One region of the Neobacillus sp. plas4 genome, then DNA from elsewhere that is predicted to be linked to it. Evidence: a T-box and tRNA genes for the amino acid it is inferred to sense, from the RefSeq annotation. Region 1 holds a T-box; the other regions hold tRNA genes.
What was found. The T-box of region 1 lies ahead of argS (arginine--tRNA ligase). A T-box ahead of a tRNA ligase gene usually reads a tRNA of that ligase, here a tRNA-Arg.

Region 1 (7,652 bases):
TGCCAATTCTCATCGGCGCTGTGATTCTAGGCGTTATCTATTACTTAATAAAGAAAACAAAAAAGGACAACCACTGATTGATTCATCAATCGGGAAGTCGCTGACTGCTGTCTTCATATCTAAATGGGAAAAGAAGTTTGACTCAAGTAAGGCTGAAGCCTATCTGAATGAATTGAAGGAAAAAGGCGTACCATTAAAAAAGGCTGTCTAGAGGAATCTCTAGACAGTCTTTTTTATGGTAGCTTATACCATAATACTCGTTATGGCAGCTGTTAATAAGCTAACTAATGTTGCTCCATAAAGTAATTTCAAACCAAACTTTGCTACTTGATTTCCTTTTGCTTCATTAAGACCTTTTACTGCACCCGTGATAATCCCAATCGAAGAAAAGTTCGCAAAGGAAACCAGGAATACCGAGATGATTCCAACTGTTCTACTTGAAAGGGAATCTGCTACATTCGCTAAATCCATCATCGCAACAAATTCATTTGACAATAATTTTGTTGCCATAATCGTACCTGCCTCAACCATCTCTGTTGCAGGTATGCCAATAATAAAGGCAAGCGGTGAGAAAACATATCCTAGAACCATCTGGAAACTGATTCCAAAAATGACTTCAAATACATGGTTAATCATACTAATGAGCGCAACAAAACCGATCAGCATTGCTCCGACGATTATCGCGACTTTAAATCCATCTAAAATATATTCCCCAATTACTTCAAAAAAAGTTTGTTTTTCTTGCTCCTGGACATTGATAATATCTTCTTCCTCTGAAACATCATAGGGATTAATAATATTCGCAACCATAAATCCGCCAAATAAGTTTAATACTAACGCTGTTATTACATATTTTGGGTCTATCATAGTCATGTATGCTCCCAATATGGAGGCAGATACTGTTGACATGGCTGATGTACATAACGTATAAAGCCGGTGTTCAGGAATATAAGGAAGCTGCTTTTTCACTGAAATAAACACCTCTGACTGGCCGAAAACAGCAGAAGCAACCGCGTTGTAGGATTCTAATTTCCCCAAACCATTTACCTTACTTAAAATAACACCTAGATAACGAATGATAATTGGAAGAACTCGAATATACTGTGCAATTCCAATTAATACAGAAATAAAAACGATAGGAAGAAGCACATTGAGGAAAAATGGACCGGCTCCTTCATTCGCCATACCTCCAAAAACAAAGTTGATTCCCTCTGCTGCATAACTTAATAGATGGTCGAACAAACCAGAGACAGCTGTAATAATCACGAAACCAATTTCTGTGTTCAGCAGTAAAAAAGCAAAAAGAAGCTGCAAAACGAGCATTGTTACAAGTGGTTTAACCTTAATCCTTTTCTTATTGTTACTCACGATATAGGCTAGCAAAAAGATGATTACAATTGCAGCCAGAAACAGTACATACTTCAAAAATATCTCTCCTGTTCATGATGCCTATAAATTATGTATATGGAAAAACACAATCATTTCGACAAATTTCGATAATCCTCCATCTTCAAAGGAGATTATAAAAGTACCAATGTTTAGTGTCAATCCATTGTGTCAAAGTAATATAATTCAGGTTTTTCACTCTTTTACTATTCCACCGATCTTTTCAATTACTCTTATACAAATAAAAAAACCACCAATAGGTGGCTTTGGAAAGCAATTTGATATAGAAAACTATTTTTTAACACTTTCAATAACACGTTTCATTGCTTGTATCTGGCCAAGGTGCAAGTTCTCATGGAATAAAGCAAAATTAATAAGTTCGCCAAACGTTTCCTGACCTAAAAACGGCTCTTCCAGCCTTTGGCTAATGCTTTCAACCGAAATTTCCTTCATTCTTTTTAATTGGTCCTTCAATTGAGTTGTTAAGACTGCAACGGATGGCACATCCCCCTGCCAATCTGCTGGTTTTGTCCCTTTAGAGAATAAATCCAAATAGTTGGCTGATAAATGACTCGTATTTTTAGGGAATCCAAACATAAAGATTTCAGCTGTTGTTAACACATGTCCAATATGCCAATGAAGGTTATTATTAAATCCCTCTGGCTGAACGTCAACCTGCCCTTCTTCCAACGCCTCAACATTCTTGATAAAGAAACTTCTTGTTAACTCCATGTTTTTAAACAATAATTCGCTCATCCCTAATTCCTCCTCTTTTTACGCCCATCATACCCTTTCATTTTATACCAATATCCACCAATATTTAACTAATTTGATTTTACATTTCTTCTGGAGCTTCAATCCCCAATAATCGCAGGCCTTCTTTTAGTACAATCGTTACAGAAGAGACGAGTGCTAAACGGGCCTGCTGCTCGGCATTTTCTTCGAGAATTTTTACCTCAGCATAATACTTGTTAAAGGCTTGCGCGAGGTCAACGATATATTTGGCAATCTGGGATGGATCAAACTGTTCAAATGACCTTTTAATCGCATTTGGGAACTCTGTCAGGAGCATAACAACCTTCCATTCTTTTTCCCAGGATAACGAAGATGCTTGAAGTGACGCTTCTGTATACCCGCTTGCTTTTCGTAAAATGGAGCAGCCACGTGCATAGGTATATTGAACATAAGGACCGGTTTCCCCTTCAAAACGCAGCATTTCTTCTAGTGAAAATTCAATATCATTCATCCTAAAGTTCTTTAAGTCATGGAACATAACTGCCCCTACGCCCACTTGTTTCGCTACCTCATCTTTGTTAGAGAGGTTAGGATTTTTCTCTTCGATATTGTTTCTCGCCATCTCAATCGATTCATTTAAAACTTCCTCTAATAAGACAACCTTTCCTTTTCGTGTTGACATTTTCTTTCCGTCTTTCAACATCATGCCAAAAGGAATGTGGACCATTTTCTTTGCCCATGGATAACCCATTTTTTCTAAAACGGCGATTAACTGCTTAAAATGTAGACTTTGTTCGTTTCCTACGACATATAAAGACAAATCAAATTCATAGTTTTCTTTACGATAAAGGGCAGCTGCTAAATCACGGGTGGCATAAAGGGTGGCGCCATCGGATTTTTTAATCAAACAAGGAGGTAATTCCTCTTCAAGCAGTTCTACCACTTGCGCCTGATCGGATTCAATCAGCAGCTGTTTTCCCTCTAAGAGTTCAACCACCCGGTCCATTTTATCATTATAGAAAGCTTCCCCTGCAAAGGAATCAAATTGGACGTTCATCAATTCATAGATTCTAGAGAACTCTTTGAGAGATTCATCACGAAACCACTGCCAAAGTGACAGCGCCTCCTCATCACCATCTTCCAGACTTTTAAACCAGCTCCGTCCCTGCTCGACCAGTGAAGGATCACTTTCCGCTTCCTCATGAAACTTAATATAGAGGGTTAATAACTCTTTAATTGGGTTTTGTTTTACTTTCTCAGCCTCTCCCCAAAGCTTATAAGCCGTAATTAATTTTCCAAACTGTGTTCCCCAGTCACCAATATGGTTAATTCTAATGGGCTTATATCCGCATTTTTCCGCAATAAAAGCCAGGGCGTTCCCAATAACCGTGGAACGCAAGTGACCCATCGAGAATGGCTTTGCGATATTGGGGGATGACATGTCAATGGTTACATTATGGTTATTCCCTATGGCAAGCGCACCGTATTGTTCCTTTTGCTTCGTAATTTCAGCTAGTATAGCTTCTGAAACCAGTTTTTTATTTAAAAATATATTAATGTAGGCACCCACTACTTCTATCTTTTCAAACAGGGGTGATTGTATCTTTTCACTTAATTCTTGGGCGATTACATTTGGTGATTTTCTTTTTAATTTTGCCAGTGTAAAACACGGAAAGGCTAAGTCACCATGCAGCTGACTTTTTGGCTTTTCAATTAGCATTTCAATGTCTTTTACTTGTATCTCATGCTCTAGTGCTTCTATTAATGTCTCTGCAAGTTCCTGTTTATACTTCATTTCTAGACCTCCTATTTTTAAAAACAAAAAAACTCCCGCCTCTATAATGAAGAGACGAGAGTTAACTCGCGGTACCACTCTACTTGTTCAAATGAACCAGCTTGGCTTGTTAACGAAGAACTTCTCCGGTCTGCCCTACTGCTTTCAGGCAGACATCTCAAAAGTGCGCTTCATTCCCTGTTCCGTATCAGGCTCACACCACTCCTGACTCGCTTAGACTTTCCAGAAAATTACTCTCTTTTTCATTGACTTTTTCCGACTTAATTTGTAGTTTATTATACTGGATAAATAAGGATTTATCCAGCGATTCCTGATTATTTTTTTAATATGGGTAACCTAATGTAAAGGAGGGTTATCAATGGCCAGAAGAAATAAAATTCTCGTACCTGAGGCAAGAAATGGGCTTGATGCATTAAAGGCGAAGGTCGTTCAGGCACAAAATCCAGAGAACGCAAAATTTGAGGCTGCCGAAGAAGTTGGTGTTCCGTTAAAAAAAGGGTACAACGGTCAGCTCACCTCACAGCAAGCGGGTAAGGTCGGCGGCCGGCTAGGCGGCAGCATGGTCCGAGAGCTTGTCAAAATGGCACAAGAAAATATGATAAAAAAACGGTAGCAGCGGAGGTTCTTCAGACTGTAGAGAAAAGGTATTTTTCTCGGCGTTATATTATTTTTATGTGCTTTGGGGACGAATTGCATGAGCACCAAGCAACGATTTGTCCTCAATACAGGGGCTTGAAGACAAATCTCAGGAGCACCAAGCAACGATTTGTCCTTAATACAGGGACTAGAGGACGAAAAACAGGTGCATGGAGCAACGATTTGTCCTCAATACACCAATTTGCACTAGCCCCTCTTTAGAACATTGTCAAAAATCAAAAGTAAAGGCTGTCGAGACTTACTCGACAGCCTAAAGATTGCAGCGGAGTTTTCCGCTGCAATCTTACGAACCGGTCGAACGATAGTGCCTTACACCAAATTGCCATACAAGGAAACAGGGAAGAATAAAAAGGCTGCCTGCAAGAGGAATAAACATATAAATAAACTCATCTCCCTTTGTTTTTCCAAGTATATACATAAGCGGCAAGTAATTGACGGTACCAAAAGGGATAACATAGGTAAAAAAACGAGCTACCCACTTTTGGTAAATATTTAGCGGATATTGGGCCATTTCTCTGCCGCCATCTGTAAAGATATTAGCAACCTCCAGCCCCTGAACCGTCCAAAAACACATCGCAGCTGCCAGCATATAAATACCCGTAAAGATTAATACACCACTCGTAACCATGAAAAGCAGGGTAAATGCCTTAAGCAGGCTCCATTCAATAGGAAGATTTGCCAAAGCCCATAGCAGGACGATGACACTTTGAAGCAGCCTGCCTATCCGGGTAAATTCAAACTTTGACCCCAACACTTGCAAGAATGTGCTTCGCGGGCGCACGAGTACACGATCGAAATCACCCTTGATGATCAAACTGGAAAAAGTGTCAAATCCCCGTGCAAAACACTCGCTTAAAGAAAAAGCCATATGGATAATCGCAAAACAAAGTGCGACCTCAAAAAACTCCCAGCCTTTTATCTGCCCAAACCGTTCAAACAAAAAGTAGAGTCCTGCAAAAACAGAGAATGGGATGAAAAACTGTCCAATCGATAACAGCCAGAATGATGTCCGGTATTGCATTTGTGATTTAAATAAAATCAGTAAGTACTTAAAATAAAGGCTCATCTTCACCTATCCCCCCTGTACGATGACTCTTTTTAGTGCGGCGTTAAGTGCCAGTTTTCCGAGCCATAGGAGACCCAACAGGTAAGCCAATTGAATGAAAACACCTATTAGTGCTTCTGTTTGGGGTATATGACCGGAATATACACGAAATGGAAAATCTGCGGTCCAGCGAAATGGCAGGACGTATGCTATTTTTTGAAGCCATAATGGCATGAGTGGAATCGGGATAATCAATCCTGCGAAAAATTCCCCCAATACGCCAAATATCAATAGTGATCCCATTGGTGATAACGTTACAAATACAGAAATATATAAGAACATGGAAATGGCCACTAAAAGTAGCAAGCCTAATAAAAGTGTAATAACAAATAAAAGAAAGGTGGTACCGTTTGGAGGAAGTGTCATGTTGTAGGGTTTTGGTAAAAAGAGAGCGATGATTAAGATTGGATAACACCGCAATAATGCACTGGATAATCGCTGTGCGAGAAGTTTTGCATACCAGAACCCATATAAATCTGTTGGCCTGCATAGTTCATAGGCGATATTGCCGCTTGTAATGAGATCAAATAACTCATTGTCACGAAACCAAAGCATAACAAAAGCAAGGAATGCCTGCTGAAGCCAAATATATGTAATGAGTTCTTTTAGAGAAATGGGAGGTGTAACCGCAGCATGTTCATAGAACGCTTCAAACACCATAATCGAAATAAATCCCCAGAAAAATTGCGTTGCCACCCCAGCTAACGCTGCTGCCCGATATTGCATTCCAATTAAGAGTCGTAGTTTTAATACTGCAGCATATACCTTCATATTTGAAACTCCTTATAAAGCTGAACAATGATGTCTTCAATGGGCTGAGATTCGATGGTGACATCTAATAAATCCACCTGTTTCGATAGCTCAGTAATAACATCTGATGTAAGGATTTGTTCTGTATCGATGCTAAGGACAGCGTGTTCAGGGGACCAGTGGATGATGTTGGTTCCAGGTATATCTATGAAGTTCTTGTTTTTACGGTAGTCTGCTGTAATCGTTTTATGTGTTCCAAAACGTCTTCTTAATTCCTCTAAATTCCCGTCATAGAGTAAACTGCCTTTGCCAATTAATATTACCCGATTAGCTAGCGCTTCGATATCGTTCATATCATGGGTGGTTAGAACGACCGTCACACCCTTTTCCTGATTAATCGTTTTGATGAATTGCCGGACAGCAATTTTTGAAACGGCATCAAGCCCGATCGTAGGTTCATCTAAAAATAGAATTTTCGGGTTATGGATAAGAGAGGCAGCTATTTCACAGCGCATCCGCTGACCTAAGCTTAATTGTCGGACAGGAGCGTTTATGATGTCTTTTAATTCTAAGGTTTCGATGAGCAGATTTAATGTCGTTTTATATTCCTGTGGCGGTATTTTGTATATATCCTTTAATAGTTCAAATGAATCGATGACCGGAACATCCCACCAAAGCTGCGAACGCTGGCCGAAGACAACGCCTATATTTTTTACATACTCTACACGTTCCTTCCAGGGTGTGAAGCCCTTAATGCTGCAATTTCCCCCATCTGGAACTAAAATGCCGCTCATGATCTTAATGGTTGTAGACTTTCCTGCACCATTGGGCCCAATGTAACCAACAATTTCACCGGGTTCGATGGTGAAGCTGATATCTTTTAAGGCTTCAACAATGGTAAATTCTCTATGGAAAAGTGCTTTTGTGGCCTGCAGCAATCCCGATGATCTTTTAGGAACTTTAAAAGATTTATTTATGCCTTCTACTTTAATCAAATGGTTCCCTCCCTTTTTGTCACAGAGGAAAATAGTACCATTCAGGGCAGATGAGTGTCAAGAATTTTTAGAATTGTATATAATACTTAAAAAAACCGATCTCATAAATAGTGAGAAACGGTTTTTTCTTTAACCTTTTGAAGCTGAAATTTGGTATAACCTTATTATTCCTGGAACATCCTATAGTCCTTCTTTTACCAAAAACATTGGAAGATCCTTCGCCATGACT
Region 2 (7,652 bases), 2.9 Mb from region 1:
TATAAACGTGAACAATTTAAAAGGAATACACCATGTAACAGCCATTACAAGCAGTGCAGAGAAGAATTATGAGTTCTTTACTTTTGTTTTAGGTATGCGGTTGGTTAAGAAGACTGTAAACCAGGATGATATTCAAACCTATCATTTGTTTTTTGCAGACGACACCGGCAGCCCTGGAACTGATATGACATTTTTTGATTTTCCTAGCATTCCAAAAGGTGTGCATGGAACAAATGAGATTTCAAAAACCTCATTTAGAGTTCCTAACGATAGGGCGATAGATTATTGGGTAAATCGTTTTGATCGTTTGGAGATAAAGCATTCGGGGATTAAAGAACAATTTGGTAAAAAAACAATCTCGTTCGTTGATTTTGATGACCAACACTATCAATTAATTTCGGATGAAAATAACGAGGGTGTGGCTGCCGGTGTACCATGGCAAAATGGTCCGATTCCATTAGAATATGCCATAACAGGTTTAGGTCCCATTTTTGTTCGGATTGCTAATTTTGACTATTTTAAAGAAATGATGGAAAAGGTATTACTCTTTAAAGAAATTGCGCAAGAAGGTGACTTTCATTTATTTGAAGTGGGTGAAGGAGGAAATGGTGCCCAAGTTGTGGTTGAATATAATGCAGTTCTTCCACCTGCACGCCAAGGTTTCGGAACAGTCCATCACGCTGCATTCCGTGTGGAGGATCGTTCTGTACTAGACGAATGGGATCAACAAATGCGTCGTTTCGGCTTCCAAACTTCAGGTTTTGTCGATCGCTACTTTTTCGGATCTCTTTATGCTAGAGTTGCCCCTCAGATTTTATTTGAATTTGCAACAGATGGCCCTGGATTTATGGGAGACGAACCATATGAAACGCTTGGTGAAAAGTTATCACTACCACCATTTTTTGAACCAAAACGTGACCAAATTGAAAAATTAGTGCGTCCAATTAACACAGTAAGAAGTACATTGAAATTTACAAAAGAATAAGAAAAGCGCAAGCGCCCTGGTCAGCGGCGTATGGCCTGGAGCGCTCCAACTGAGATAAAGGAAACACGAAGAGCCGGAGGCGATTCGATGTCGACTTATCGTAGGTAGGTAAAAATCCTGAAGGGATTTTTACTCGCGGAGAGCGAAGGACACTAGCCGCTAGGGCGCTGGAGCTGGACAGTAAAAATAGAGCGGATCCCTTGGGAATCCGCTTTTTTGCCTATTATTATAAGGTTGTAATGATCGGTCCGTTTTTTGTAAGGATGATCGTATGTTCGTACTGTGCAACATAACTTTCCTCAGTCACATAGGTCCAGTCATCACCTTCAACTTGAAAAACTTCCTCTTCCTTGGTTGAGATAAAAGGTTCGAATGCAATTACCATTCCTTCCTTTAAAAGTTCGTCATCCCAGGTGTCATGATAATTATAAATATGATCTGGCGCTTCATGTATTCTCCGACCGATTCCATGACCAGTTAAATTCATAATAACTGTTAAACCATGCTGACGTGCCGTTTGAATAACAGCTTTCCCTAGCCCGCTTTTCTTTGAACCAGGTTTTGCCTTTTTTAGACCTGCTTCAAATGCTAATTTTGCAACATCACAGATTTTTGTTAATATCTCTTCCCCTTCACCGACAACAAATGAGATACCTGTATCGGCGAAATAGCCATTTTTAGAACCAGATACATCAATATTTACGATGTCTCCTTCTTTTATAACTCTTTTCCCAGGAATTCCATGCGCTACTTCCTCATTTACACTAATACACGTATATCCAGGAAAGTCATATTCACCCTTTGGTGCTGAGATTGCCCCTGCCTTTTCGAAAAGCTGGCCCGCTAAATCATCTAGTTCCTTTGTAGTTATACCAGGTACTGTTCTTTTTACCAATTCATCTCTTATTTCGGCACAAATTTTGCCGATTTCTTTTAGTGCTTTTATATCTTCTTCTGTTTTTGCAATCATGTATTTTCCCTACTTTATCAAATTAATATCGTTGTAAATTTTCCATTCTTATATTTTAGGCTTACTTAATATAAAAATTCAAGTATATTTCTTTATAGCTATATTCCTAAAAAATTAATCTTCTTAGCTCCAATGGGCTGGCCTCACTAATGAGGCTGGTAATTTAGTGCGTTTATTCCCCTTAGCTGCATTCACTTGGGCCTGGGTAAGAAAAATACTCCCAGTAAGATTTGCTCCACTGATTTCCGTATCCCTAAAATCCGCTCCGATGAAATCACTCCATCTAAGGTCTGCGTTTCTAAGGTCTGCAGCAATTAGTAAGGCGCCTCTAAGATTTGAGCCCCTTAGATCGGCTCCTTTCAACTTTGCCCCTAAATAATCCATTCCGCGACGTGTATCTTTTTGCTTTTTAGTGACTTGAGCACGAACCAACTCACTTGTACGAATCAGCAGCTTGTTTACCTTATCTCTATGTTGATTCACATCGATGCTCAATATGAACTTTGGACTTTTACCGGCCAGTTCTTCAGTCTCAACAAGACTTTCATTTAATTCTTTATAGATTGACTTTGCAGCATCTGTAGTTAGTGCTTCATATAGGTACCATAGCATCTCATGAAGTTGCTGCATAATTGGATATACAACAAACATCTCTTGAGCAACATCCTGGTTTAAACGCCAATCCTTTCCATTATATGTGAGTTGAGATACCTTTTGACCAGCCCCAAAGCATTCATAAGCCGAACAGCCACGAAACCCTCTATTTCGAAGGTCATTATGTATGCCACATAGATAATTGGATTGTAAATTACGGCAAGGAGTCCCGCCGTCTTTATCAAAGGCGAAATCGGCTGATTTTGCATAAGGCAGTGCCACGCAGCACAAACCAAAGCAATTTTCACAGTCAGCACGTAAATTATTCAAAGTATTGTCGTCTATTACTAATGCGCAAGACATAATAAACACACTTCCTTCTATTAAAAAACTTACCTATTAATCCATTTGAAAAATCTCAACTAGATTTTATCTTAACACAGATACCTAAGTTAGAACTGCACGGGCATGATTTCCTCCTATTCGTACTATTATCGGTATAGATAAAGCTGATTCAGGTACGATTAAAATTATTATTAATTTTTACAAAAGCAATAAAACATAATTTTCTTACACTATTTATCGGTCTTTTTGTCCTTAGGGACAAACAAAAAAGAACAACCTTTTTAAGTGTTGTTCTTCATTGCTATTTTACGCACCTTAGAGGATTCGAACCTCTGACCGTACGCTTAGAAGGCGTATGCTCTATCCAGCTGAGCTAAAGGCGCATATTATGGCGGAGAAGGAGGGATTTGAACCCTCGCGCCGGTTACCCGACCTACACCCTTAGCAGGGGCGCCTCTTCAGCCTCTTGAGTACTTCCCCATAGACATAAAAAATGGCTCCGCAGGTAGGACTCGAACCTACGACCGATCGGTTAACAGCCGATTGCTCTACCACTGAGCTACTGCGGAACAATGGATATTCTAATAATTTTGCTTCGCAAAAAATTCTAGTGGGCCTAAATGGACTCGAACCATCGACCTCACGCTTATCAGGCGTGCGCTCTAACCAGCTGAGCTATAGGCCCATATGGAGCGGGTGATGAGAATCGAACTCACAACATCAGCTTGGAAGGCTGAGGTTTTACCACTAAACTACACCCGCATTACTAGAATTGGAGGCAACACCCGGATTTGAACCGGGGATAAAGGTTTTGCAGACCTCTGCCTTACCACTTGGCTATGCTGCCTTTATGCATGGCTGGCTGGGCTAGCTGGATTTGAACCAACGCATGTCGCAGTCAAAGTGCGATGCCTTACCGCTTGGCTATAGCCCAATAATAAAAATGAAATGGGGCGACTGATGGGAATCGAACCCACGAATGTCGGAACCACAATCACCATTATGGTTATTTTCACCTTTGTGAAAAAAAACCTGGTAAATTTGCTTCGCAAAAAACTTTGGTTATTTTGCTATGCAAAAAAAATTGGTGGAGGGGGACGGATTCGAACCGCCGAACCCTGAGGGAGCGGATTTACAGTCCGCCGCGTTTAGCCACTTCGCTACCCCTCCATATAAGAGACCTTACTAATCATAACATTTAAAGGTGGCTCAGGACGGAATCGAACCGCCGACACAAGGATTTTCAGTCCTTTGCTCTACCGACTGAGCTACTGAGCCACACATCTATACCAACGGTAGGTCAACTACCGGAATAAAAATGGCGGTCCGGACGGGACTCGAACCCGCGACCTCCTGCGTGACAGGCAGGCATTCTAACCAACTGAACTACCGGACCAAAGTTTTTTCAAGTGTTTTTCTTGAAAATAACTAACTTTAATTGCGGGGGCAGGATTTGAACCTACGACCTTCGGGTTATGAGCCCGACGAGCTACCAGACTGCTCCACCCCGCGACAGTAAAAATTATTACATTTAACTCATGCCCATAGCTTGTATGGACTATATCAATCTCAGGAAGCCAATTCAAGCAGCAGTTCAATTGATGCAACTCGCACATTATTATGATGGAGGAGGAAGAGGGATTCGAACCCCCGCGCGGTTTAACCCGCCTGTCGGTTTTCAAGACCGATCCCTTCAGCCAGACTTGGGTATTCCTCCAGATAAATGGACCCTGTAGGACTCGAACCTACGACCGGACGGTTATGAGCCGTCTGCTCTAACCAGCTGAGCTAAGGGTCCATAAACACTAACATTAATAACAACATTAGCATTAAATTCATTTATAGCGGCGGAGGGGATCGAACCCCCGACCTTACGGGTATGAACCGTACGCTCTAGCCAGCTGAGCTACACCGCCATTTTCAATAACTATAAATGGAGCCTAGCGGGATCGAACCGCTGACCTCCTGCGTGCAAAGCAGGCGCTCTCCCAGCTGAGCTAAGGCCCCATGTTAATGTAATCTTCGACTGGTCGGGAAGACAGGATTCGAACCTGCGACCCCTTGGTCCCAAACCAAGTGCTCTACCAAGCTGAGCTACTTCCCGTTATTTAATGGCGCGCCCGAAAGGAGTCGAACCCATAACCTTCTGATCCGTAGTCAGACGCTCTATCCAATTGAGCTACGGGCGCATAATATTGGAGCGGAAGACGGGATTTGAACCCGCGACCCCCACCTTGGCAAGGTGGTGTTCTACCACTGAACTACTTTTGCACAAATTTAAATGGTGCGGGTGAAGGGAGTCGAACCCCCACGCCTTGCGGCGCCAGATCCTAAGTCTGGTGCGTCTGCCAATTCCGCCACACCCGCATATTAAAAGTTATTTTGCTGGCGCAAATGGAAGTTTATTTTGCTCTCGCAAAAAAACTTGGTGAGCCATGAAGGACTCGAACCTTCGACCCTCTGATTAAAAGTCAGATGCTCTACCAACTGAGCTAATGGCTCGTACAAGGAAATTTATTTTTTCTACTGAGAAAAAAATCTGGTGCCGGCTAGAGGACTTGAACCCCCAACCTACTGATTACAAGTCAGTTGCTCTACCAATTGAGCTAAACCGGCACTATTGGGAAGTTTTTTTCACTTTCGTGAAAAAACTTTGGTGGAGGATGACGGGATCGAACCGCCGACCCTCTGCTTGTAAGGCAGATGCTCTCCCAGCTGAGCTAATCCTCCATATTATTGAAAAAGTTATTTTTCGCCGTTCCGAAAGGAAAGTTATTTTTGCTATCGTGAAAAAAACTCTTGTTATTTTCTAACGAAAATAACTTGGTGACCCCTACGGGATTCGAACCCGTGTTACCTCCGTGAAAGGGAGGTGTCTTAACCACTTGACCAAGGGGCCATCATGAAAATTCAGGAAAAAATTTAAAAAACCAAATGGGCTTTGCCTGGCAACGTCCTACTCTCACAGGGACAAAGTCCCAACTACCATCGGCGCTGAGAAGCTTAACTTCCGTGTTCGGTATGGGAACGGGTGTGACCTTCTCGCCATTGCTGCCAGACTATTTAATTGAGGTTCATTCCCTCAAAACTAGATAATGTCAGAAGAAGTTAGTAAAAACGAGTTCATCTTTTAAAAATTGGTTAAGTCCTCGAACGATTAGTATCAGTCAGCTCCACACGTCACCGCGCTTCCACCTCTGACCTATCAACCTGATCATCTTTCAGGGTTCTTACTAGCTTGACGCTATGGGAAATCTCATCTTGAGGGGGGCTTCATGCTTAGATGCTTTCAGCACTTATCCCGTCCGCACATAGCTACCCAGCGATGCCTTTGGCAAGACAACTGGTACACCAGCGGTGCGTCCATCCCGGTCCTCTCGTACTAAGGACAGCTCCTCTCAAATTTCCTGCGCCCACGACGGATAGGGACCGAACTGTCTCACGACGTTCTGAACCCAGCTCGCGTACCGCTTTAATGGGCGAACAGCCCAACCCTTGGGACCGACTACAGCCCCAGGATGCGATGAGCCGACATCGAGGTGCCAAACCTCCCCGTCGATGTGGACTCTTGGGGGAGATAAGCCTGTTATCCCCGGGGTAGCTTTTATCCGTTGAGCGATGGCCCTTCCATGCGGAACCACCGGATCACTAAGCCCGACTTTCGTCCCTGCTCGACTTGTAGGTCTCGCAGTCAAGCTCCCTTGTGCCTTTACACTCTGCGAATGATTTCCAACCATTCTGAGGGAACCTTTGGGCGCCTCCGTTACTCTTTAGGAGGCGACCGCCCCAGTCAAACTGCCCACCTGACACTGTCTCCCACCCCGATCAGGGGTGAGGGTTAGAATTTCAATACAGCCAGGGTAGTATCCCACCGACGCCTCCACCGAAGCTGGCGCTCCGGCTTCTCAGGCTCCTACCTATCCTGTACAAGCTGTACCAAAATTCAATATCAGGCTACAGTAAAGCTCCACGGGGTCTTTCCGTCCTGTCGCGGGTAACCTGCATCTTCACAGGTAGTATAATTTCACCGAGTCTCTCGTTGAGACAGTGCCCAGATCGTTACGCCTTTCGTGCGGGTCGGAACTTACCCGACAAGGAATTTCGCTACCTTAGGACCGTTATAGTTACGGCCGCCGTTTACTGGGGCTTCGATTCAGAGCTTCGCTTAGAGCTAACCCCTCCTCTTAACCTTCCAGCACCGGGCAGGCGTCAGCCCCTATACTTCGCCTTGCGGCTTCGCAGAGACCTGTGTTTTTGCTAAACAGTCGCCTGGGCCTATTCACTGCGGCTCTTCGAGGCTATTCACCTCAAAAAGCACCCCTTCTCCCGAAGTTACGGGGTCATTTTGCCGAGTTCCTTAACGAGAGTTCTCTCGCTCACCTTAGGATTCTCTCCTCGCCTACCTGTGTCGGTTTGCGGTACGGGCACCTTTTATCTCGCTAGAGGCTTTTCTTGGCAGTGTGGAATCAGGAACTTCGGTACTATATTTCCCTCGGCATCACAGCTCAGCCTTACGGTGAACGGATTTTCCTATTCACCAGCCTACCTGCTTACACGCACATATCCAACAGTGCGCTTACCCTATCCTCCTGCGTCCCCCCATCACTCAAACGATAAAGAGGTGGTACAGGAATATCAACCTGTTGTCCATCGCCTACGCCTTTCGGCCTCGGCTTAGGTCCCGACTAACCCTGAGAGGACGAGCCTTCCTCAGGAAACCTTAGGCATACGGTGGATGGGATTCTCACCCATCTTTCG
Region 3 (7,652 bases), 1.6 Mb from region 1:
TGCCTTGGCACTAGGAGCCGATGAAGGACGGGACTAACACCGATATGCTTCGGGGAGCTGTAAGTAAGCTTTGATCCGGAGATTTCCGAATGGGGGAACCCACTGCTCGTAATGGAGCAGTATCTTTACCTGAATACATAGGGTATTGAAGGCAGACCCGGGGAACTGAAACATCTAAGTACCCGGAGGAAGAGAAAGCAAACGCGATTCCCTGAGTAGCGGCGAGCGAAACGGGACATAGCCCAAACCAAGAGGCTTGCCTCTTGGGGTTGTAGGACACTCAACATGGAGTTACAAAGGAACGGGGTAGATGAAGCGGTCTGGAAAGGCCCGTCATAGAAGGTAAAAACCCTGTAGTTGAAACTTCGTTCCCTCCTGAGTGGATCCTGAGTACGGCCGGACACGAGAAATCCGGTCGGAAGCTGGGAGGACCATCTCCCAAGGCTAAATACTCCCTAGTGACCGATAGTGAACCAGTACCGTGAGGGAAAGGTGAAAAGCACCCCGGAAGGGGAGTGAAATAGATCCTGAAACCGTGTGCCTACAAGTAGTCAGAGCCCTATGTTTTTTCTTTCGAAAAAACCCGGGTGATGGCGTGCCTTTTGTAGAATGAACCGGCGAGTTACGATCCCATGCAAGGTTAAGTTGAAGAGACGGAGCCGCAGCGAAAGCGAGTCTGAATAGGGCGAATAAGTATGTGGTCGTAGACCCGAAACCAGGTGATCTACCCATGTCCAGGGTGAAGTCCAGGTAACACTGGATGGAGGCCCGAACCCACGCACGTTGAAAAGTGCGGGGATGAGGTGTGGGTAGCGGAGAAATTCCAATCGAACTTGGAGATAGCTGGTTCTCTCCGAAATAGCTTTAGGGCTAGCCTCACGTTGTAAGAGTCTTGGAGGTAGAGCACTGTTTGGACTAGGGGCCCTCATCGGGTTACCGAATTCAGACAAACTCCGAATGCCAAAGACTTATCCGTGGGAGTCAGACTGCGAGTGATAAGATCCGTAGTCAAAAGGGAAACAGCCCAGACCACCAGCTAAGGTCCCAAAGTTTACGTTAAGTGGAAAAGGATGTGGAGTTGCTTAGACAACCAGGATGTTGGCTTAGAAGCAGCCACCATTTAAAGAGTGCGTAATAGCTCACTGGTCGAGTGACTCTGCGCCGAAAATGTACCGGGGCTAAACGTAACACCGAAGCTGTGGATTGACATCTACGATGTCAGTGGTAGGAGAGCGTTCTAAGGGCGTTGAAGCTAGACCGTAAGGACTGGTGGAGCGCTTAGAAGTGAGAATGCCGGTATGAGTAGCGAAAGATGGGTGAGAATCCCATCCACCGTATGCCTAAGGTTTCCTGAGGAAGGCTCGTCCTCTCAGGGTTAGTCGGGACCTAAGCCGAGGCCGAAAGGCGTAGGCGATGGACAACAGGTTGATATTCCTGTACCACCTCTTTATCGTTTGAGTGATGGGGGGACGCAGGAGGATAGGGTAAGCGCACTGTTGGATATGTGCGTGTAAGCAGGTAGGCTGGTGAATAGGAAAATCCGTTCACCGTAAGGCTGAGCTGTGATGCCGAGGGAAATATAGTACCGAAGTTCCTGATTCCACACTGCCAAGAAAAGCCTCTAGCGAGATAAAAGGTGCCCGTACCGCAAACCGACACAGGTAGGCGAGGAGAGAATCCTAAGGTGAGCGAGAGAACTCTCGTTAAGGAACTCGGCAAAATGACCCCGTAACTTCGGGAGAAGGGGTGCTTTTTGAGGTGAATAGCCTCGAAGAGCCGCAGTGAATAGGCCCAGGCGACTGTTTAGCAAAAACACAGGTCTCTGCGAAGCCGCAAGGCGAAGTATAGGGGCTGACGCCTGCCCGGTGCTGGAAGGTTAAGAGGAGGGGTTAGCTCTAAGCGAAGCTCTGAATCGAAGCCCCAGTAAACGGCGGCCGTAACTATAACGGTCCTAAGGTAGCGAAATTCCTTGTCGGGTAAGTTCCGACCCGCACGAAAGGCGTAACGATCTGGGCACTGTCTCAACGAGAGACTCGGTGAAATTATACTACCTGTGAAGATGCAGGTTACCCGCGACAGGACGGAAAGACCCCGTGGAGCTTTACTGTAGCCTGATATTGAATTTTGGTACAGCTTGTACAGGATAGGTAGGAGCCTGAGAAGCCGGAGCGCCAGCTTCGGTGGAGGCGTCGGTGGGATACTACCCTGGCTGTATTGAAATTCTAACCCTCACCCCTGATCGGGGTGGGAGACAGTGTCAGGTGGGCAGTTTGACTGGGGCGGTCGCCTCCTAAAGAGTAACGGAGGCGCCCAAAGGTTCCCTCAGAATGGTTGGAAATCATTCGCAGAGTGTAAAGGCACAAGGGAGCTTGACTGCGAGACCTACAAGTCGAGCAGGGACGAAAGTCGGGCTTAGTGATCCGGTGGTTCCGCATGGAAGGGCCATCGCTCAACGGATAAAAGCTACCCCGGGGATAACAGGCTTATCTCCCCCAAGAGTCCACATCGACGGGGAGGTTTGGCACCTCGATGTCGGCTCATCGCATCCTGGGGCTGTAGTCGGTCCCAAGGGTTGGGCTGTTCGCCCATTAAAGCGGTACGCGAGCTGGGTTCAGAACGTCGTGAGACAGTTCGGTCCCTATCCGTCGTGGGCGCAGGAAATTTGAGAGGAGCTGTCCTTAGTACGAGAGGACCGGGATGGACGCACCGCTGGTGTACCAGTTGTCTTGCCAAAGGCATCGCTGGGTAGCTATGTGCGGACGGGATAAGTGCTGAAAGCATCTAAGCATGAAGCCCCCCTCAAGATGAGATTTCCCATAGCGTCAAGCTAGTAAGAACCCTGAAAGATGATCAGGTTGATAGGTCAGAGGTGGAAGCGCGGTGACGTGTGGAGCTGACTGATACTAATCGTTCGAGGACTTAACCAATTTTTAAAAGATGAACTCGTTTTTACTAACTTCTTCTGAAATTATCTAGTTTTGAGGGAATGAATTTTTTCAAAAACCTCTTGAAAAATCTCTGAAAGACAGTATAATAAAGTATGTCTTTGAGAAAACAGTCTGGTAATAATGGCGAGAAGGTCACACCCGTTCCCATACCGAACACGGAAGTTAAGCTTCTCAGCGCCGATGGTAGTTGGGACAAGCGTCCCTGTGAGAGTAGGACGTTGCCAGGCTGTATTATATGGAGGATTAGCTCAGCTGGGAGAGCATCTGCCTTACAAGCAGAGGGTCGGCGGTTCGATCCCGTCATCCTCCACCATATTTTTCACGATAGTAAAAATAACTATTCTTTGCCGGTTTAGCTCAATTGGTAGAGCAACTGACTTGTAATCAGTAGGTTGGGGGTTCAAGTCCTCTAGCCGGCACCATTTTCATTATTACTTATATTAAGTAATAATGAGCCATTAGCTCAGTTGGTAGAGCATCTGACTTTTAATCAGAGGGTCGAAGGTTCGAGTCCTTCATGGCTCACCATAGTTTTTCACGCTAGTGAAAAAAACTTTCCTTTTGCGAAAGCAAATAAAGTAACCTTTGGCTGCAGTAATTAATTTTCAATATGCGGGTGTGGCGGAATTGGCAGACGCACCAGACTTAGGATCTGGCGCCGCAAGGCGTGGGGGTTCGACTCCCTTCACCCGCACCAAAGTTATTTTGAGTAAAATAACTAATATTTTAAATGAAATAACATTATCAAATATTGCGGAAGTAGTTCAGTGGTAGAACACCACCTTGCCAAGGTGGGGGTCGCGGGTTCGAATCCCGTCTTCCGCTCCAATATTGCCGGGGTGGCGGAACTGGCAGACGCACAGGACTTAAAATCCTGCGGTAGGTGACTACCGTACCGGTTCGATTCCGGTCCTCGGCACCATTTTTAAAAGTGTAAATAGATTTATAATATGCGCCCGTAGCTCAATTGGATAGAGTGTCTGACTACGGATCAGAAGGTTATGGGTTCGACTCCTTTCGGGCGCGCCATATTTTATCGGGAAGTAGCTCAGCTTGGTAGAGCACTTGGTTTGGGACCAAGGGGTCGCAGGTTCGAATCCTGTCTTCCCGACCATCTTCAATTAAAAGATATGGGGCCTTAGCTCAGCTGGGAGAGCGCCTGCTTTGCACGCAGGAGGTCAGCGGTTCGATCCCGCTAGGCTCCACCAAGGTTGTTTTACAATTTAATTATCTATTTGGCGGTGTAGCTCAGCTGGCTAGAGCGTACGGTTCATACCCGTAAGGTCGGGGGTTCGATCCCCTCCGCCGCTACCAAGTATTTTTATGAAGTAAAAACACAAAAGTTTTTTTGCGCAGCAAAATAACCAAATAAATTAGTTTTTAATACTTTATCTGGACCTTTAGCTCAGCTGGTTAGAGCAGACGGCTCATAACCGTCCGGTCGTAGGTTCGAGTCCTACAAGGTCCACCAGTAATCTTTATAATATGGAGGAATACCCAAGTCCGGCTGAAGGGATCGGTCTTGAAAACCGACAGGCGGGTTAAACCGCGCGGGGGTTCGAATCCCTCTTCCTCCGCCATATTATTCTTCAGCAAAATGAAATTCTTTTTATTGTCGCGGGGTGGAGCAACGAGCGTTACTTCACAGAATTAACTGCGAGTTGTATCAATCGAACTGCTGCTTGAATAAGCTTTCTGAGATTGATACAGTCCATACAAACTATGGGCATGAGTAAGTGTAATAATTTCTATTGTCGCGGGGTGGAGCAGTCTGGTAGCTCGTCGGGCTCATAACCCGAAGGTCGCAGGTTCAAATCCTGTCCCCGCAATACGGTCTGGTAGTTCAGTTGGTTAGAATGCCTGCCTGTCACGCAGGAGGTCGCGGGTTCGAGTCCCGTCCAGACCGCCATTTTTTTAAAAATGGCATTATTTAAGTGGCTCAGTAGCTCAGTCGGTAGAGCAAAGGACTGAAAATCCTTGTGTCGGCGGTTCGATTCCGTCCTGAGCCACCATTTATAATTGGTGGATAATAAAATAATGGCGATTGTGGCGAAGTGGTTAACGCACCTGATTGTGGTTCAGGCATTCGTGGGTTCGATTCCCATCAGTCGCCCCATATAATAATTTATGATATGCGGGTGTAGTTTAGTGGTAAAACCTCAGCCTTCCAAGCTGATGTTGTGAGTTCGATTCTCATCACCCGCTCCAATTTATGGGCCTATAGCTCAGCTGGTTAGAGCGCACGCCTGATAAGCGTGAGGTCGATGGTTCGAGTCCATTTAGGCCCACCATATTCTTTTAAAAGAAAAATAAACTTCTATTGTTCCGCAGTAGCTCAGTGGTAGAGCTATCGGCTGTTAACCGATCGGTCGTAGGTTCGAGTCCTACCTGCGGAGCCATTTTTTTATGGGGAAGTACTCAAGAGGCTGAAGAGGCGCCCCTGCTAAGGGTGTAGGTCGGGTAACCGGCGCGAGGGTTCAAATCCCTCCTTCTCCGCCATAAATTTAAGGCCCCTTGGTCAAGTGGTTAAGACACCTCCCTTTCACGGAGGTAACACGGGTTCGAATCCCGTAGGGGTCATACAAAAAGGCTGATGATATTATATCATCAGTTTTTTTGTGTCTAATAAATAATGGAAAACTTATTCTTTATGAGCGGCCTATAAAAGGTCTATAGTGACCGAACCGTAGGAAGAAACTAGATTAGGGTAACTATAAAAGAGCTATAGTGACCGAACCGTAGGAAGAAACTAGATTTGGGTAACTATAAAAGAGCTATAGTGACCGAATTGTAGGAAGAAACTAGATTTGGGTAACTATGAAAGCTATAGTGACCGAACTGTAGGAAGAAACTAGATTAGGGTAACTATGAGCAGAGCTATAGTGACCGAACCATAAAATAATACTAGATCTGGCTCACTAAAAAAAGAATATATACCGCCACAACAAAAAGTGAGATCACAGGTTCACTCCAAAGGATCCTGAGAAACCAAATGTGAAGCTGCCTCCATTCGCCATGCTTGACGTGATTAATCCATAAAATCACCCCGCTTTTATCACAAAAAATATGTTGTTATATAAAAAAAGTAAACATATCGATCCCCAAACAGGACCATTCGCTTGTACATCCTATAAGGCGAGATTCTCTAATGTGATACCTATATCAATATAATATTATTCCTTCCCCGATTTTTTTAAAAATCGTTGTGAACGCTTACAGACAATGGTTTTTAGTAAATTAACTCGTTAAAGTTATACAAAAATCAAATAATATTTTTCCCCTATGAACTTAAAAAATTTTATATATTTTTGTCTATTCTCGATGGAATTATTGTGGATTGGTGTCGAAATAACTCGCAATATACTGTAATATGACAGTTTATATCCTTTGTTGTCAGAAAAGATAAAAAAGTTTTTGAGAATTATTAGTAGTTTGCACTTATAATTAACCCTTGAAATACATTTTCACAAGGATGAGGTTATTAATGGCAGTGAATACTTTATATCCAACAGACTATCAGTTGCATTTATTTCATGAAGGCAACCTTTTTCAAAGTCATCAACTATTTGGTGCACATGTATTTAGGGAATCAGAGAAAGTTTCTACTCGCTTTTGTGTGTGGGCCCCTAATGCTAAAGAGGTTCGGCTAGTTGGAGATTTCAATAGCTGGGATGGTGAAGGTTACGATTTACATAGGGTAAACAATGAAGGTGTATGGATTATAGTCATTAATCAAGACCTAAGTGGTTGCCTTTATAAGTATGAAATAATTACAGCACAAAATGAAAGAATTTTGAAAGCAGATCCATTTGCCTTCTACTCGGAGCTGAGACCAAATACTGCCTCTATTGTCCATTCTTTGAAAGATTATGATTGGCAGGATAATCACTGGTTGCAGCGAAAGGAAAAAAGGAACTTCTTATCTGAAGCACAGGTAATCTATGAAGTGCATTTTGGTTCCTGGAAAAAGCATGAAAATGGAGACTTTTTAACATATAAGGAAATGGCAGCAGAACTTATTCCTTATGTGCTTGAACATGGATTTACACATATCGAGATACTACCCCTTATTGAGCACCCCTATGACGGTTCTTGGGGATACCAGGGAACTGGGTACTTTTCAGCAACCTCGCGTTATGGCACACCACAGGACTTTATGTACTTTGTGGATCAGTGTCACCAAAATGGTATTGGCGTTATCCTAGATTGGGTACCAGGTCATTTTTGTAAGGATTCTCATGGTTTATACCGTTTTGATGGTTCCCATATTTATTCTTATGAAACAGAGAGTGACAGGGAAAATCAGGTTTGGGGAACAGCAAACTTTGATCTTGGAAAAGGTGAGGTCCAAAGTTTTCTCATTTCGAATGCATTTTTTTGGATTGATTATTTCCATATTGATGGATTTAGGATGGATGCGGTTGCCAACATTATTTATTGGCCAAATTCAACGGAAAATCTTGAAAACCCATTTGGAATCGAATTTCTAAAAAAATTAAACATTGAAGTTCATGAATATGATCCAACCTTTGTCATGATTGGGGAGGATTCAACGGATTATCCGAATGTTACTGCCCCAATTCATTATGGTGGATTAGGTTTTGATTATAAATGGAATATGGGATGGATGAATGACACTTTGGAGTACATTGAAACTCCTCCATTTTCCCGTTCAAATGTTCATTCTAAAGTGACTTTTTCGCT

Region 2: it has a tRNA-Arg gene. The T-box ahead of argS (arginine--tRNA ligase) is inferred to sense a tRNA for this amino acid. The anticodon was not compared.
Region 3: it has a tRNA-Arg gene. The T-box ahead of argS (arginine--tRNA ligase) is inferred to sense a tRNA for this amino acid. The anticodon was not compared.

What each region holds. Positions count from the first base shown of each region.
Region 1 is NZ_CM170152.1:246,614-254,265, reverse strand. Features, by position in the region: gene uptA (undecaprenyl phosphate transporter UptA) at 1-77, shown strand, start outside; gene AC2TFD_RS01320 (NupC/NupG family nucleoside CNT transporter) at 244-1,425, opposite strand; gene AC2TFD_RS01315 (DinB family protein) at 1,678-2,142, opposite strand; gene argS (arginine--tRNA ligase) at 2,222-3,916, opposite strand; T-box leader at 3,964-4,171, opposite strand; gene AC2TFD_RS01305 (alpha/beta-type small acid-soluble spore protein) at 4,275-4,529, shown strand; gene AC2TFD_RS01300 (ABC transporter permease) at 4,857-5,639, opposite strand; gene AC2TFD_RS01295 (ABC transporter permease) at 5,646-6,449, opposite strand; gene AC2TFD_RS01290 (ABC transporter ATP-binding protein) at 6,446-7,423, opposite strand; gene AC2TFD_RS01285 (cupin domain-containing protein) at 7,651-7,652, opposite strand, start outside.
Region 2 is NZ_CM170152.1:3,422,251-3,429,902, forward strand. Features, by position in the region: gene AC2TFD_RS16985 (ring-cleaving dioxygenase) at 8-985, shown strand; gene map (type I methionyl aminopeptidase) at 1,212-1,955, opposite strand; gene AC2TFD_RS16995 (pentapeptide repeat-containing protein) at 2,079-2,912, opposite strand; tRNA gene AC2TFD_RS17000 (tRNA-Arg) at 3,204-3,277, opposite strand; tRNA gene AC2TFD_RS17005 (tRNA-Ser) at 3,284-3,374, opposite strand; tRNA gene AC2TFD_RS17010 (tRNA-Asn) at 3,389-3,463, opposite strand; tRNA gene AC2TFD_RS17015 (tRNA-Ile) at 3,506-3,579, opposite strand; tRNA gene AC2TFD_RS17020 (tRNA-Gly) at 3,583-3,656, opposite strand; tRNA gene AC2TFD_RS17025 (tRNA-Cys) at 3,668-3,741, opposite strand; tRNA gene AC2TFD_RS17030 (tRNA-Gln) at 3,754-3,828, opposite strand; tRNA gene AC2TFD_RS17035 (tRNA-Tyr) at 3,980-4,064, opposite strand; tRNA gene AC2TFD_RS17040 (tRNA-Phe) at 4,100-4,172, opposite strand; tRNA gene AC2TFD_RS17045 (tRNA-Asp) at 4,214-4,290, opposite strand; tRNA gene AC2TFD_RS17050 (tRNA-Met) at 4,333-4,406, opposite strand; tRNA gene AC2TFD_RS17055 (tRNA-Ser) at 4,519-4,611, opposite strand; tRNA gene AC2TFD_RS17060 (tRNA-Ile) at 4,619-4,692, opposite strand; tRNA gene AC2TFD_RS17065 (tRNA-Met) at 4,737-4,810, opposite strand; tRNA gene AC2TFD_RS17070 (tRNA-Ala) at 4,829-4,901, opposite strand; tRNA gene AC2TFD_RS17075 (tRNA-Pro) at 4,922-4,998, opposite strand; tRNA gene AC2TFD_RS17080 (tRNA-Arg) at 5,007-5,083, opposite strand; tRNA gene AC2TFD_RS17085 (tRNA-Gly) at 5,091-5,165, opposite strand; tRNA gene AC2TFD_RS17090 (tRNA-Leu) at 5,177-5,261, opposite strand; tRNA gene AC2TFD_RS17095 (tRNA-Lys) at 5,321-5,396, opposite strand; tRNA gene AC2TFD_RS17100 (tRNA-Thr) at 5,435-5,510, opposite strand; tRNA gene AC2TFD_RS17105 (tRNA-Val) at 5,549-5,624, opposite strand; tRNA gene AC2TFD_RS17110 (tRNA-Glu) at 5,719-5,793, opposite strand; rRNA gene rrf (5S ribosomal RNA) at 5,838-5,953, opposite strand; rRNA gene AC2TFD_RS17120 (23S ribosomal RNA) at 6,032-7,652, opposite strand, start outside.
Region 3 is NZ_CM170152.1:4,818,212-4,825,863, reverse strand. Features, by position in the region: rRNA gene AC2TFD_RS24405 (23S ribosomal RNA) at 1-2,927, shown strand, start outside; rRNA gene rrf (5S ribosomal RNA) at 3,059-3,175, shown strand; tRNA gene AC2TFD_RS24395 (tRNA-Val) at 3,186-3,261, shown strand; tRNA gene AC2TFD_RS24390 (tRNA-Thr) at 3,295-3,370, shown strand; tRNA gene AC2TFD_RS24385 (tRNA-Lys) at 3,401-3,476, shown strand; tRNA gene AC2TFD_RS24380 (tRNA-Leu) at 3,561-3,645, shown strand; tRNA gene AC2TFD_RS24375 (tRNA-Gly) at 3,702-3,776, shown strand; tRNA gene AC2TFD_RS24370 (tRNA-Leu) at 3,782-3,870, shown strand; tRNA gene AC2TFD_RS24365 (tRNA-Arg) at 3,901-3,977, shown strand; tRNA gene AC2TFD_RS24360 (tRNA-Pro) at 3,986-4,062, shown strand; tRNA gene AC2TFD_RS24355 (tRNA-Ala) at 4,081-4,156, shown strand; tRNA gene AC2TFD_RS24350 (tRNA-Met) at 4,186-4,262, shown strand; tRNA gene AC2TFD_RS24345 (tRNA-Ile) at 4,343-4,419, shown strand; tRNA gene AC2TFD_RS24340 (tRNA-Ser) at 4,436-4,528, shown strand; tRNA gene AC2TFD_RS24335 (tRNA-Met) at 4,704-4,777, shown strand; tRNA gene AC2TFD_RS24330 (tRNA-Asp) at 4,781-4,857, shown strand; tRNA gene AC2TFD_RS24325 (tRNA-Phe) at 4,885-4,960, shown strand; tRNA gene AC2TFD_RS24320 (tRNA-His) at 4,989-5,064, shown strand; tRNA gene AC2TFD_RS24315 (tRNA-Gly) at 5,083-5,156, shown strand; tRNA gene AC2TFD_RS24310 (tRNA-Ile) at 5,163-5,239, shown strand; tRNA gene AC2TFD_RS24305 (tRNA-Asn) at 5,273-5,347, shown strand; tRNA gene AC2TFD_RS24300 (tRNA-Ser) at 5,357-5,447, shown strand; tRNA gene AC2TFD_RS24295 (tRNA-Glu) at 5,457-5,528, shown strand; gene glgB (1,4-alpha-glucan branching protein GlgB) at 6,433-7,652, shown strand, end outside.